Regions from separate parts of the Spirillospora sp. NPDC052242 genome, predicted to be linked through region 2. Evidence: predicted binding sites of a transcription regulator. Region 2 holds the regulator's gene; the other holds the start of a gene.

Region 1 (6,970 bases), on a different contig from region 2:
GCATCGATCGTCCTTTCGTGGGAGCGGACGCACGGTCTCATGCGGTTCGTCCGCCCGGCAAGCTATTTTCCCGTCATGCCCTGTGTGCAGTGCGGCGGGACCGTCGCGCCCGACGGCCGCTGCTGGGACTGCGGGGCCGCGCAGCCCGCCTACCGCGCCCACCTGGAGACGGCCGTCCCCGGCGCCGCCGGGGTCGCCGACCGCGGCCGCCGGGACGTCAACGCCGACGCGATGGCCCTTGTCGCCGCCGGGCCGTGGACGATCGGCGTCGTCTGCGACGGCGTCTCCATGGCGCCCCGCGCCGACCGGGCGGCCCGGGTCGCCGCCGACACGGCCGCGGCCGTCCTCGCCGCCCGGCTCCCCGCCGGCGTCCTGCCCGAGACCGCGCTGGACGAGGCCGCCGCCCGCGCGGGCCGCGCCGTCGCCGCGCTCGCGACGTCCGTCCGGTCCGCCCCGGCGTGCACGTACGTCGCGGGCGTCGCCGGACCGGACGGCCTGTGGGCGAGCTGGATCGGCGACAGCCGCGCCTACTGGCTCCCCGACGAGGGCCCCGGCACCGCGCTCACCGAGGACGACGTCGGGGAGCACGACGCGATCGCCGCCTGGCTCGGCGCCGACGCGGGGGAACCGGAACCCCGCTGCCGCAGCCTGCGCCCCGGCGGCGCGGGCCGCCTGCTGCTCTGCACCGACGGGCTGTGGCGGTACCTGCCCGACCCCGCCCCGCTGCGGGCCGCCATGCCGGGCGGGAGCCCGCTGGACGACGCGCGCGCCCTCGTCGGCCGCGCGCTCGACGCGGGCGGCGCGGACAACGTCACCGCCCTGCTCGTCAGCGTGCCCGCGCCATCACGCCGGGGTGCCGCATCGTGAGCACCGTGCCGCGCACGATCACCTCCTTGACGCGCGCCGCCGCGCGCCCGGTCAGGACAGCCCGCTCGATCGGCGTGTCGTCGGCGTGGCTGAACTGGATGAGCGCGTCGCGGCGCCCCAGGCTGATGCACTGCCCGACGTACCGCAGCCGCGCCCGTCCGGGTTCGCGGCCGCGGGCGAGGGCCGCGGCGGCCGTCCCGCCCTGCAGGCCCATCTGGACGCCGATCTGGCAGGACATCCGCGACATGCGGTTCCGCACGGGCAGCACGGCGGCGTCCCCGACGGCGATCACGTCCGGGTGGCTCAGCGCCCGCAGCGTCCCGTCCACGCGGACGCGCCCGCCCTCGTCCACGTCCAGGCCGGCGGTGGCGGCCAGCGGCGGGCCGCGGAACCCGGCGGTCCACACGACCGCGTCCGCCGGCAGGTCCCGCCCGTCCCGCAGCGTCAGGCCGCCCGCGGCGACCTCGGCGACCGGCGTGTCCTCGTGCACCGCGACGCCCATCCGCTCGAACGTCCGGTGCAGGTAGCGGCGCGCGCGGGAGCCGAGGCTCGCGCCGAGCGGCCCGTCGGTCACCAGGCCGACGCGCAGCCCCGGCCGGGACTCGGCCAGCTCGGTCGCCGCCTCGATGCCGGTCAGGCCGCCGCCGACCACGGTCACCGACGCGAGGCCCGGCAGCCGGTCCCGCAGCAGCCCGGCCTCCGCGGCGCCCGCGACCGTCAGCGCGTGCTCGCGCGCCCCCGGCACCGCGTCCAGGTCGGTGGCGCTGCCGAGCGCGTAGACGAGCGTGTCGTAGCCGAGCTCGGCGCCGCCGTCCAGCCGGACCTTCCGGGCGTCCACGTCGAGGCCGGCCGCGCGGGCGACGACGAGGTCGACGCCCGTCCCGTCGAGCAGGCCCGCGAGCGGCAGGTCCGCCAGGTCCTGGCCGGCCGCGAGCTGGTGGAGCCGGACGCGCTCCACGAAACGGTCGGACGCGTTCACCAGCGTCACCCGCGCGTCCCGTCCGGCGGCCTTGGCGGCGCGCTTGGCCGCGCCGAGCCCCGCGTAGCCCGCGCCGAGCACCACGATGCGGTGGGTCATGCTTCCTCCTCGTTGAGAGTCGGAAGCTGAACCGGACGGACGCCCGGTCCGTGACGGCCGCGCCGGGTGACGCCGATCACACGAGCTGATCGGCGACGAACGCGAGCTTGCGCGGAGCCAGGATCGTCCGCACACGGTCGATGCGTCCGTCCTCGACCCGCACCGACAGGACGCCGTACAGCGCGTCCTCGATCCAGATCAGGACGGCCGGCTCCCCGTTGACCTCCGCGACACGCGACGTCACCAGCGCGGCCTCCGGCCGCCGCGCGAGCCCGGCCAGATACCGCAGGACGGCCGCGCGGCCCGTGACCGGCCGCCGCGAGGCCGTCACCTCGCCGCCGCCGTCCGCCACGGCCACGACGTCCTCGGCCAGCAGCCGCTCGAGCGCCGCGACGTCCCCGTCCAGCGTCGCGCCGAAGAACGTCTCGACGATCCGCCGGTGCCGTCCGGCGTCGACGTCGCGCTTCCGGCCGTCCTCCCCGACGTGCGCGCGCGCCCGCCGGTGGAGCTGGCGGGAATGGTCTTCCCCGATGCCGAGGATCTCCGCGATCTCCCGGTGCGGATGCCCGAACGCCTCCCGCAGGATGAACACCGCGCGTTCCGCGGGGGACAGCCGCTCCAGCAGCACCAGCACGCCCAACGACACCGACTCCCGCTGCTCCACCGTCTCCAGCGGCCCCAGCGCCCCGTCCGCGGTCAGCACCGGCTCCGGCAGCCACGGGCCCGCGTAGCGCTCCCGCCGCACCCGCGCCAGCGACAGCCGGTTGAGGCACAGGTTCGTCACCACCGTCGTCAGCCACGCCGCCGGCACCTCGACGCGATCGGCCCGGCTCCACCGCAGGTAGGCGTCCTGCAGGACGTCCTCGGCCTCGGCCGCCGACCCCAGCATCCGGTACGCGAGCCCCATCAGCCGGGGCCGCTGCCCCTCGAACACCTCGACGTCCGGGGCGTCCGAACTCGCCATGCCGCCGACCCTACTTCGACACCCTCACAGGCCGAACAGCGGCAGGCACGGCTCGAGCCCCGCGATCTCGACGTCCACCGTCCGGTGCCGCTCCCACCCGGCGCGGTCGAGCAGGAGCCGCTGGTCCCGCCGGATCTCGTCGTGCACCCGGACCCGGTCGACGCCGTTCGGCTCGTACCCCAGCTTCTTCGACACCGCCAGCGAGGCGGGGTTGTCGACGAACGCCGTGCTCGCGGCGGTCTCGGCGCCGAGACCGGCGAAGGCCAGCTCCAGGACGGCGGCGCGCATCTCCGTCCCGATGCCCCGCCCCTGGTGGCGCCGCCCGAGCCACGACCCCGTGCCGACCTCGCGCACGACCGCGAACTCGGCGGCGGAGACCCCCTGCGTCCCGACGACGCGGCCGTCGAGGAACACGACCAGGTCCAGGCACCACTTCCGCGGCGTCCATTCCGCGAGCTGCCGCCAGTGGTACTGCATCGCGTTCCGCGCCCGCTCCTCGGGCGTCCCGTCCGTCCACGCGGTCATGAAGGGCATCGTCCCGGGGTCGTGGACGCCGTCGGCGGCGAGCTCGGCCAGCGCGTGGAGTTCCGCGAGATCCGGCAGCCGCAGCTCCAGGCGCGGCGTCCGCAGGGTGAGCCCGAACATCGGCCAATGAGTCAGCTTCACCGGCCTCATTATCCGTTCCGGCCCGCGAAGCGGAAAACCATTAATCCGGACCACGACCCCGGCCCGGCGCGTCACCGCGGGGGCGCCTCGTTGCCCGGCGCGCAGGTCAGCAGCACGCGCGCGAGGCCGCGCCGGGCGCACTCGTCCAGCCCGGCGGCCGGCATTCGGGTGGCGTGGCCTTGGCGACGCCACTGCGAGACGACGTGGTAACCGATGTGGCCGCCCGCGTCGGCGAGGGCCGCCGTCAGCCGGTGGCGGAGCACCAGCGTGCCGAGGTAGTGCTCGCCCGCGAGTGTCATGCGTTGGGCTGCGATCCGACAAGTGTCGGGGCGTGTTGCGTCGGTCTGGTGTTCAACTCAACTTGGCGGATTCTGTGGCGCGAGGCTTTGCTTCAGAGGGGGTGTCGGCCGTGTGCTGAAGCCTGACTTGGCGTTCGGTGTCGGTGAATCCGAGTGATCGGTAAATCCCGATCGCTTCGGCATCTGGATCTGCGACGATCACGAGTGTTCGGGCTCCCTCGGCCAGGGCCTGCACTCCGGCGAAGTGGACGAGCGAGGAGGCCAGGCCGCGGCGGCGGAAGGCGGGATGGGTCTCGACCTGCTGGTAGCGAGCGAGTCCCTGGCCGTCGAGGACGACGCCCAGGCCCGCGCGCATCTCACCGTCCACGAACGCGCCGAACCAGGTGATGTCGCCCGCCTCGCACAGGCGTCGTTCCTCAGCGAGTTTGGCCGTCCGGAACGTGGTGTTCTCCTCCGAGGGTTCCGACTCATCGCACGCGTGCCGCAGGCGGGCCGCCTGTTCCCAGTCGGCCTCGGTCAGCTTGCGCAGGTCGGCTTGCGCCGGCCGTGCGGGGACTTTGAGAGAGGAGGCCGTGAGGACCGTGTCGGTCTCGACGCTGATTCCGAGCCGTTCCCATTCTGCGTGCCGGCCCGCCTCGCCCTCGGTCCCGTCCACCCCGATCGCCAGGTGCGACGCCTCCGGGAATTCCGCCGCGAACAGGGCGGGAGCCTCTGCAAGCGCGTGGGGTGCGACGAGCACGAAGTTGCCCCACCAGAAGGACGGGTTGGCGGGCGTCCGGACCACCTGGTGAGACGGGTGGTCCACGATGACCGAGCCGGCCAGACGGCGGAGCAGGAGATCTGTGCGAAATGCGAGAGATCGGACCTTCACCCGGCGATCCTAAGCTCGGTTCTGGCCGGGCGCCTACCTTCGTGGCAGCAGGCCCGGCGCCGGCGCCGACACCAGCGCCAGGTGCGTCCGAGGGACGGTGAGCCGGCCGTCCCGGGCCGCCGTCACCCGCTGGTCCGCACACGTTCGCCTGGAGAGGGCAGGGAGGGTCTCCGGGCTTGATCGCTGAGAGCGAACGGGGGGAGGAAACAAATCGCTGCTCCGTTTTCTTGAGTGTGGATGACTCAACCTTCCGGGGTTGGGTCGCCGGTCCTCCCGAGGGGCCGGCACGACACGGACTTGGAGTGAGCATGAGCGAGACCCTGACGCTGCCGGTGCTGCCCCTGGACGACGGGGCCGTTCTGCCGGGCATGGTGGTGCCCCTCGACCTGTCCGGCGACGCGGAGGTGCGGGCGGCCATCGAGGCGGCGCGGGCGGTGGCGCAGACGACGGGGCCGGGGATACGGACGCCCGGCAAGCCGCGGGTGCTGCTGGTGCCGCGGCTGGACGGGCAGTACGCGGCGGTCGGGACCCTGGGCGTGGTCGAGCAGGAGGGGCGGCTGCCCGGCGGGGAGCCGGGGGCCGTCGTGCGCGGCGTCGCCCGGGTGCGGATCGGCACGGGGACGACCGGGCCGGGCGCGGCGCTGTGGGTCGAGGGGACCCTGATCGAGAAGCAGGCGCCGTCCGGACGGGCGCAGGAACTGGCCAAGGAGTACAAGGGCCTCGTCAGCGCGATCCTGCAGAAGCGGGGCGCGTGGCAGGTCGTCGACGTGGTGCAGCAGATCGACGACCCCTCGACGCTCGCCGACAACGCGGGGTACGCCCCCTACCTGTCGGACGAGCAGAAGGTCGAGCTGCTGGAGACGCCGGACGTCGTCGAGCGGCTCACCCTCGTGATCGGCTGGGCGCGCGACCACCTGGCCGAGCTGGACGTCGCGGAGACGATCCGCAAGGACGTGCAGGAGGGCATGGAGAAGACGCAGCGGGAGTTCCTGCTGCGGCAGCAGCAGGAGGCCATCCGCAAGGAGCTGGCCGAGCTGAACGGCGACCCCGCCGACGAGGAGGACGACTACCGCGCCCGGATCGAGGCGGCGAACCTGCCCGAGAAGGTGCGGGAGGCCGCGCTGAAGGAGGTCGACAAGCTCGAGCGGTCGTCGGACGCGTCGCCGGAGGGCGGCTGGATCCGCACCTGGCTCGACACGATCCTCGACATCCCGTGGAACGAGCGCAGCGCGGACGCCTACGACATCGCGGGCGCCCGCGAGATCCTGGACGCCGACCACGCGGGTCTCGACGACGTGAAGGAGCGCATCATCGAGTACCTGGCGGTGCGCAAGCGCCGCGAGGAACGGGGGCTCGGCGTGGTCGGCGGGCGGCGCAGCGGCGCGGTGCTCGCGCTGGCCGGGCCTCCCGGGGTCGGCAAGACGTCGCTGGGCGAGTCGGTCGCGCGGGCGATGGGCCGCGAGTTCGTCCGGGTCGCGCTGGGCGGCGTCCGCGACGAGGCCGAGATCCGCGGCCACCGGCGGACGTACGTGGGCGCGCTGCCCGGCCGGATCGTGCGGGCCATCCGCGAGGCGGGGTCGATGAACCCGGTCGTCCTGCTGGACGAGATCGACAAGGTCGGCGCCGACTACCGGGGCGACCCGACGGCGGCGCTGCTCGAGGTGCTGGACCCGGAGCAGAACCACACGTTCCGCGACCACTACCTGGAGGTCGAGCTCGACCTGAGCGACGTCCTGTTCCTGGCGACGGCGAACGTGGTGGAGGCGATCCCCGGGCCGCTGCTGGACCGGATGGAGCTGGTGCAGCTCGACGGCTACACCGAGCACGAGAAGGTGACGATCGCCCGCGACCACCTGCTGCCGCGCCAGCTCGACAAGGCGGGGCTGGAGCCGTCGGAGGTGACGCTGGACGACGCGGCGCTGCGGCTGCTCGCGTCCGAGTACACCCGCGAGGCGGGCGTCCGGTCGCTGGACCGGTCGATCGCGCGGGTGCTGCGGAAGATCGCCGCGAACGTCGCGCTGGAGAAGGCGACGCTGCCGGTCTCGGTCGGCCGCGACGACCTCAAGGACTACCTGGGCCGGCCCCGGTTTACGCCGGAGGTCGAGCTGAGCCGCGGCGAGCGGCGCACCGGGGTGCCGGGCGTCGCGACCGGCCTCGCGGTGACCGGCGCGGGCGGGGACGTCCTGTACATCGAGGCGTCGCTGGCCGACCGGGAGACCGGCGAC
Region 2 (6,970 bases):
TCGATCAGGGCGGTGACGTCGAACAGCTCGGGGTCGAGGACGCGGCCGACGAGCCCCGCGACGTCGGTCGGGGTGACGACGACGTGCCCGTCCGGCCGGATCTCCTTGCGGAACGACCGCTTCTCGCGGCCGGGCGCGGGCGTCACCGAGACGAGCGGCGGCTTGCCCGTGACCGTCCGGACCGTGACGACGTCGCCGGTCAGCAGCGTGACCTTCCAGGACTTCCCGGAGGCCGGGCCGCCGCCGGCGGGCGCCGCGGGCGCGGCGGGCGGTGCGGCGGGCGGTGCGGCGTTCGCGGGGGCGGGCAGGGCGGTCAGCGCGCCCGCGGCGAGCAGGGAGCCGAGCAGTGCCCGGCTCCGGCGTTGGTGGGTCATCGATCTCCTCTGGCGGATCCGTCTCCCTCTCTCTGCCGGAGGGGGCATCCGCATTCACCCCAGAGGTCCCGTAGGTCCCGGATTTCTTACATGCGAGGGAACTGGAATAGGCGGCTCATACGTCCTGTTGTAGAGAGCGTCAGCAAAGTTGAGTCGGGGCGACTCAAGTGATTTGACAACGTGGAGCCGCCCAGGCAACCTTGCGAACTGGAGACCCAACCGGCCGCACCCTGCCGCTGACGACCAGCGGTTCGCGACCGGGTGCGAAATCACCGGACGAACGACGGAGGACGAGAACATGGCACGTGCGGTCGGCATCGACCTCGGGACGACCAACTCGGTCGTCGCGATCCTGGAGGGCGGCGAGCCCACCGTCATCGCCAACGCGGAGGGGTCGCGGACCACGCCGTCCGTCGTCGCCTTCGCCAAGAACGGCGAGGTCCTGGTCGGCGAGGTCGCCAAGCGCCAGGCGGTGACCAACGTCGACCGGACGATCCGGTCGGTCAAGCGCGAGATGGGCACCGACTGGAAGACCAAGATCGACGACAAGGACTTCAACCCGCAGCAGATCAGCGCGTTCGTGCTGCAGAAGCTCAAGCGGGACGCCGAGGCCTACCTGGGCGAGTCCGTCACCGACGCGGTCATCACCGTTCCGGCGTACTTCTCCGACCACCAGCGCCAGGCCACCAAGGAGGCCGGCCAGATCGCGGGACTGAACGTCCTGCGGATCATCAACGAGCCGACGTCCGCGGCGCTGGCCTACCACCTGGAGAAGGAGAACGAGGCCACCATCCTGGTGTTCGACCTCGGCGGCGGCACGTTCGACGTGTCCCTGCTGGAGGTCGGCGACGGGGTCGTCGAGGTCAAGGCCACCAGCGGCGACAACCACCTCGGCGGCGACGACTGGGACCAGGCGGTCGTGAACTGGCTGGTCGAGAAGTTCAAGAACGCCAACGGCGTCGACCTGTCCAAGGACAAGATGGCGCTGCAGCGGCTCCGCGAGGCCGCGGAGAAGGCGAAGATCGAGCTGTCCGGCTCGTCCGAGACGCAGATCAACCTGCCCTACATCACCGCCTCGGCGGAGGGCCCGCTCCACCTGGACGAGAAGCTCACCCGGGCCGAGTTCCAGCGGATGACCTCCGACCTGCTCGACCGGACCAAGGCGCCGTTCAACTCGGTGCTGAAGGACGCGAACATCACGGTGAGCGACATCGACCAGGTCGTCCTGGTCGGCGGCTCCACCCGGATGCCCGCGGTGTCCGACCTGGTCAAGGAGCTGACCGGCAAGGAGCCGAACAAGGGCGTCAACCCCGACGAGGTCGTCGCGATCGGCGCCAGCCTCCAGGCGGGCGTGCTGAAGGGCGAGGTGAAGGACGTCCTGCTGCTGGACGTCACCCCGCTGAGCCTCGGCATCGAGACCAAGGGCGGCATCTTCACCAAGATCATCGAGCGGAACACGACGATCCCGACCAAGCGCTCGGAGACGTTCACGACCGCCGACGACAACCAGCCGTCCGTGGAGATCCAGGTCTACCAGGGCGAGCGCGAGATCGCCGCGTACAACAAGAAGCTCGGCACCTTCCAGCTGACCGGCCTGCCGCCGGCGCCGCGCGGCGTCCCGCAGATCGAGGTCACCTTCGACATCGACGCGAACGGCATCGTGAACGTCAGCGCGAAGGACCAGGGCACCGGCAAGGAGCAGTCGATGGTCATCACGGGCGGCAGCGCGCTGCCCAAGGACGACATCGAGCAGATGGTCCGCGACGCCGAGCAGTACGCGGAGGAGGACCGCCGCCGCAAGGAGGAGGCCGAGGTCCGCAACCAGGCCGACACCCTCGCGTACTCGACCGAGAAGTTCCTGCGGGAGAACGACGAGAAGGTCCCCGCGGAGCTGAAGACCGAGGTCGAGGAGGCCGTCGCCGAGGTCAAGAAGGCGCTCGAAGGCACCGACGTCGACGCCATCAAGGGCTCGACGGAGAAGCTCGCGCAGGTCAGCCAGAAGATGGGCGCCGCGATGTACGCCCAGAACCCCGAGGGCGCCCAGGCGGGCGCGCAGGACGCGGGCCCGACGGCCGACGCCCAGGACGGCCAGGACGACGAGGTCGTCGACGCCGAGATCATCGACGACGACAAGCCGAAGGGTGACGCATCGTGAGCCCCTCTCCCGACGAGGGCGAGGAGAAGGAGGGACCGGTGATCCGCGACAAGCGGCGCATCGACCCCGAGACGGGGAAAGTCCGGGAGCAGGCGGGCAAGAAGGACGAGCCCGCCGCCCCGGCGGCCCCCGCCGCGGACGCGTCCGGCGGCGGGGCGGCCGGCGACGGGGAGGCCGCGGCGCTGCAGGAGCAGCTGGACGAGCGGCTGGACGACCTGCGGCGGCTGAAGGCCGAGTACGACAACTACCGCAAGCGCGTCGAGCGCGACCGGGTCGCGGTCCGCGAGCAGGCGCTCGGGCAGGTGCTGGCGGAGCTGCTGCCGGTGCTGGACGACATCGGCCGCGCCCGCGACCACGAGGAGCTGACCGGCGGGTTCAAGTCCGTCGGGGAGGCCCTCGAGGCGGTCACCGGGAAGCTCGGGCTGGAGAAGTACGGGGAGAAGGGCGAGCCCTTCGACCCGACGGTGCACGAGGCGCTCATGCACTCCTACTCGGCGGACGTCACCGAGACGAGCGTCATGGACGTCCTGCAGCCCGGCTACCGGATCGGCGAGCGGATCTTGCGCCCGGCGCGGGTCGCGGTGGCCGAGCCCGACCCGAACGCGGGCGGCGACGCCGGCGCCGTTGAGGGCGCCGCCGACGCGGCCGGCGCGGCGAACGAGTCGTCGGACGGGGCGGACGGCTCCGGCAAGTCCGACGAGTGACGCACGGACGGCCCGTCCCGTCCCCGCGCGGGGCGGGACGGGCCGGACGCCGGGCGGCAGACTGGACGTAGGCAAGTGGGCATAGCAGAGAGCGGGGCGCCGTGAGCACCAAGGACTACCTGGAGAAGGACTACTACAAGGTCCTCGGTGTCTCGAAGACCGCGTCGCAGGAGGAGATCAAGAAGTCCTACCGGAAGCTGGCCCGCAAGTACCACCCGGACGCGAACCGGGGGGACGCCGACGCCGAGGACCGCTTCAAGGAGGTCTCCGAGGCCTACGACGTCCTCTCCGACGAGAAGCGCCGCAAGGAGTACGACTCCGTGCGGTCCATGCCGGGCGGTTTCCGCGGGCAGCAGGGCGGCGGCTTCCCGTTCGACTTCGGCGACATCTTCGGGCAGACCGGGGGCGCCGGGACGCAGACCGGCGGGGCCGGGGAGCGCATCGGCGACCTGTTCGGCGGGCTGTTCAACCGGGGCGGTGGCGGCGGCGGCACCCGCACCACCGGCACGCGGCGGGCCCGGCGCGGCGCCGACGTCGAGACGGACGTGACGCTGACGTTCGGCCGCGCGATGAACGGCGTGACCGTCCCGATCAAGCTGACGAGCGAGGCGGCGTGCGGGAGCTGCCGCGGCACGGGCGCGAAGGCGGGGACCGTCCCGCGGGTGTGCCCGAGCTGCGAGGGCACCGGGCACGAGACCCGCAACCTCGGCAACTTCGGGTTCCAGGAGCCGTGCAAGGAGTGCCGGGGCCGCGGCCTCGTCGTCGACGACCCGTGCCCGACCTGCCACGGCAGCGGGCGCGCCACCGGCACCCGGACGATCCAGGCGCGCGTCCCCGCGGGCGTCGCCGACGGGCAGAAGATCCGGCTGAAGGGCAAGGGCGCGCCGGGCGAGAACGGCGGCCCGAACGGCGACCTGTACGTGAACATCAAGGTGAAGCCGCACGCGGTGTTCGGCCGCAGCGGCGACAACCTGACGCTGTCGGTGCCGGTGACGTTCCCGGAGGCGGCGCTCGGCGGCGAGATCCGGGTGCCGACGTTCCAGGGGCAGCCGGTGACGCTGAAACTCCCCGAGGGCACCCCGAACGGGCGCACGTTCCGCGTCCGGGGCCGCGGCGCGACCCGGCGGGACGGCACCAAGGGCGACCTGCTCGTCACCGTCGACGTGCAGGTGCCGGCGAAACTGGACGACCAGACGCGGGAAGCGCTGGCCAAGCTGCGGGACGCGGGCGGCGGCGACGAGCTGCGCGCCGACCTGATCAAGCAGGCCAGACAGGAGTGATCATGGATCCGTTCGGTGACGACACACCGGTCTACGTGATCTCCGTGGCGGCGCAGCTCTCCGGCCTGCACCCGCAGACGCTGCGGACGTACGACCGGATGGGGCTGGTGTCCCCGGGCCGGACGGCGGGCCGGGGCCGCCGCTACTCGATGCGCGACATCGTGCTGCTCCGCGAGATCCAGCGGCTCTCCCAGGAGGAGGGCATCAACCTGTCGGGCATCAAGCACATCCTGGAGCTGCAGCGCGACAACGCGCGGCTCCGCGAGGAGCTCGCCAAGGCGCACGCCGCCCTGGACGAGCTCGCGAACGAACTCGAATCGACCCGTGCGGTCGCGGCGCGGCTGGCGCAGCAGCGGCGGCACGGCGACCCGGGCGCGCCCGGTTCCGACCTGGTGCCGATCCGGCGCACCAGCGTCGTGGTCTGGCAGCAGCGGCCCGAGCGCGACTAGGCCGCCGAACAGGGCTCTGAGGGACGCAGGGGGAGCGGATCATGGATGACAAGCTGACGCAGAAGAGCCAGGAGGCCGTGTCGGTCGCGATCCGCCGGGCGGCCGCCGAGGGGAACCCCGAGGTGCAGCCGCAGCACCTGCTGGTGGCGCTGATCTCGCTGCAGGACGGCACGGCGGTGCCGCTGCTCGAGGCCGTCGGGGCCGACTGGCAGGCGATCCGGCGGCGCGCCGAAGAGCAGCTCGCCGCGCAGCCGAAGGCCGCCGGTTCGACCGTCTCGGCGCCGCGGCTGTCCGCGCAGCTGCACCGCGCCATCACCACGGCGGGCGCGCGCGCACGGCAGCTGGAGGACGAGTACGTCTCGACCGAGCACCTCCTCGTGGGGCTCGCGGCGGACGGCGGCCCCGCCGCCGGGCTGCTGAAGGAGGCGGGCGCGACGCCGGACGCGCTGCTCGACGCGTTCGGGAAGGTGCGCGGGCACGCCCGCGTCACCAGCGAGAACCCCGAGGCCACGTACCAGTCGCTGGAGAAGTACGGCGTCGACCTGACCGCCGCCGCCCGGGACGGGCGCCTCGACCCGGTGATCGGGCGCGACGCGGAGATCCGCCGGGTCGTCCAGGTCCTGTCGCGGCGCACGAAGAACAACCCGGTGCTGATCGGCGAGCCGGGCGTCGGCAAGACCGCCGTCGTCGAGGGCCTCGCGCAGCGGATCGTCGCCGGGGACGTCCCCGAGTCGCTGCGCGGCAAGACCCTCGTCTCCCTGGACCTCGGCGCGATGGTCGCGGGCGCGAAGTACCGCGGCGAGTTCGAGGAGCGGCTGAAGGCCGTGCTGAACGAGATCAAGGAGAGCGAGGGGCGGATCGTCACGTTCATCGACGAGCTGCACACCGTCGTGGGGGCGGGCGCCGCCGAGGGCGCGATGGACGCCGGCAACATGCTGAAGCCGATGCTGGCGCGCGGCGAGCTCCGCATGATCGGCGCGACGACGCTGGACGAGTACCGCGAGCGCATCGAGAAGGACCCGGCCCTCGAACGCCGCTTCCAGCAGGTGTTCGTCGGGGAGCCGTCCGTCGAGGACACCGTCGCGATCCTGCGCGGGCTGAAGGGCCGGTACGAGGCGCACCACAAGGTGCAGATCAACGACTCGGCGCTGGTGTCGGCGGCGACACTGTCCGACCGGTACATCACCTCCCGGTTCCTGCCGGACAAGGCGATCGACCTCGTGGACGAGGCCGCGTCCCGGCTCCGCATGGAGATCGACTCCCGGCCGGTCGAGATCGACGAGCTGCAGCGCGCCGTCGACCGGCTGCGGATGGAGGAGCTGAACCTGTCGAAGGAGACCGACGAGGCGTCCCGGCAGCGGCTCGACCGGCTCCGCAAGGACCTCGCCGACAAGCAGGAGCAGCTGTCCGGCCTGAACGCCCGCTGGGAGCGGGAGAAGGCCGGGCTGAACCGGGTCGGCGAGATCAAGGAGCGCATCGACCAGCTCCGCGGCGAGGCCGAGCGGGCGCAGCGCGACGGCGACCTGGAGACGTCCTCCCGGCTCACCTACGGCGAGATCCCCGAGCTGGAGAAGCAGCTCGAGGAGGCGTCCGAGGCCGCCGACGACACGAACGCGATGGTCAAGGAGGAGGTCGGGCCGGACGACGTCGCCGACGTCGTCGCGTCCTGGACCGGCATCCCCGCCGGGCGCCTCCTGGAGGGCGAGACCGCCAAGCTGCTCCGCATGGAGGACGAGCTGGGCCGCCGGCTGATCGGGCAGTCCGCGGCCGTCCGGACCGTGTCGGACGCCGTGCGGCGCGCCCGCGCGGGCATCAGCGACCCCGACCGGCCGACCGGCTCGTTCCTGTTCCTCGGCCCGACCGGCGTCGGCAAGACCGAGCTGGCGAAGGCGCTCGCGGAGTTCCTGTTCGACGACGAGCGCGCCATCACCCGCATCGACATGAGCGAGTACGGCGAGAAGCACAGCGTCGCCCGGCTCGTCGGCGCCCCGCCCGGATACGTCGGGTA

What was found. Region 2 encodes HspR, which represses chaperone genes until heat shock. Its sites were predicted from a motif close to ANTTGAGTCNNNNNGACTCAANT; they were not measured.
Region 1: the regulator HspR is predicted to act here: its motif matches at 4,971-4,993, upstream of lon (endopeptidase La).

What each region holds. Positions count from the first base shown of each region.
Region 1 covers NZ_JBFAUZ010000051.1:37,491-44,460, reverse strand. Annotated here, with positions in the region: gene AB0L25_RS32840 (PP2C family protein-serine/threonine phosphatase) at 76-867, shown strand; gene AB0L25_RS32835 (NAD(P)/FAD-dependent oxidoreductase) at 827-1,945, opposite strand; gene sigJ (RNA polymerase sigma factor SigJ) at 2,022-2,909, opposite strand; gene AB0L25_RS32825 (GNAT family N-acetyltransferase) at 2,934-3,584, opposite strand; gene AB0L25_RS32820 (GNAT family N-acetyltransferase) at 3,647-3,874, opposite strand; gene AB0L25_RS32815 (GNAT family N-acetyltransferase) at 3,927-4,745, opposite strand; gene lon (endopeptidase La) at 5,054-6,970, shown strand, end outside.
Region 2 covers NZ_JBFAUZ010000036.1:69,052-76,021, forward strand. Annotated here, with positions in the region: gene AB0L25_RS27275 (S8 family serine peptidase) at 1-374, opposite strand, end outside; gene dnaK (molecular chaperone DnaK) at 673-2,529, shown strand; gene grpE (nucleotide exchange factor GrpE) at 2,523-3,233, shown strand; gene dnaJ (molecular chaperone DnaJ) at 3,335-4,513, shown strand; gene AB0L25_RS27295 (heat shock protein transcriptional repressor HspR) at 4,516-4,962, shown strand; gene clpB (ATP-dependent chaperone ClpB) at 5,004-6,970, shown strand, end outside.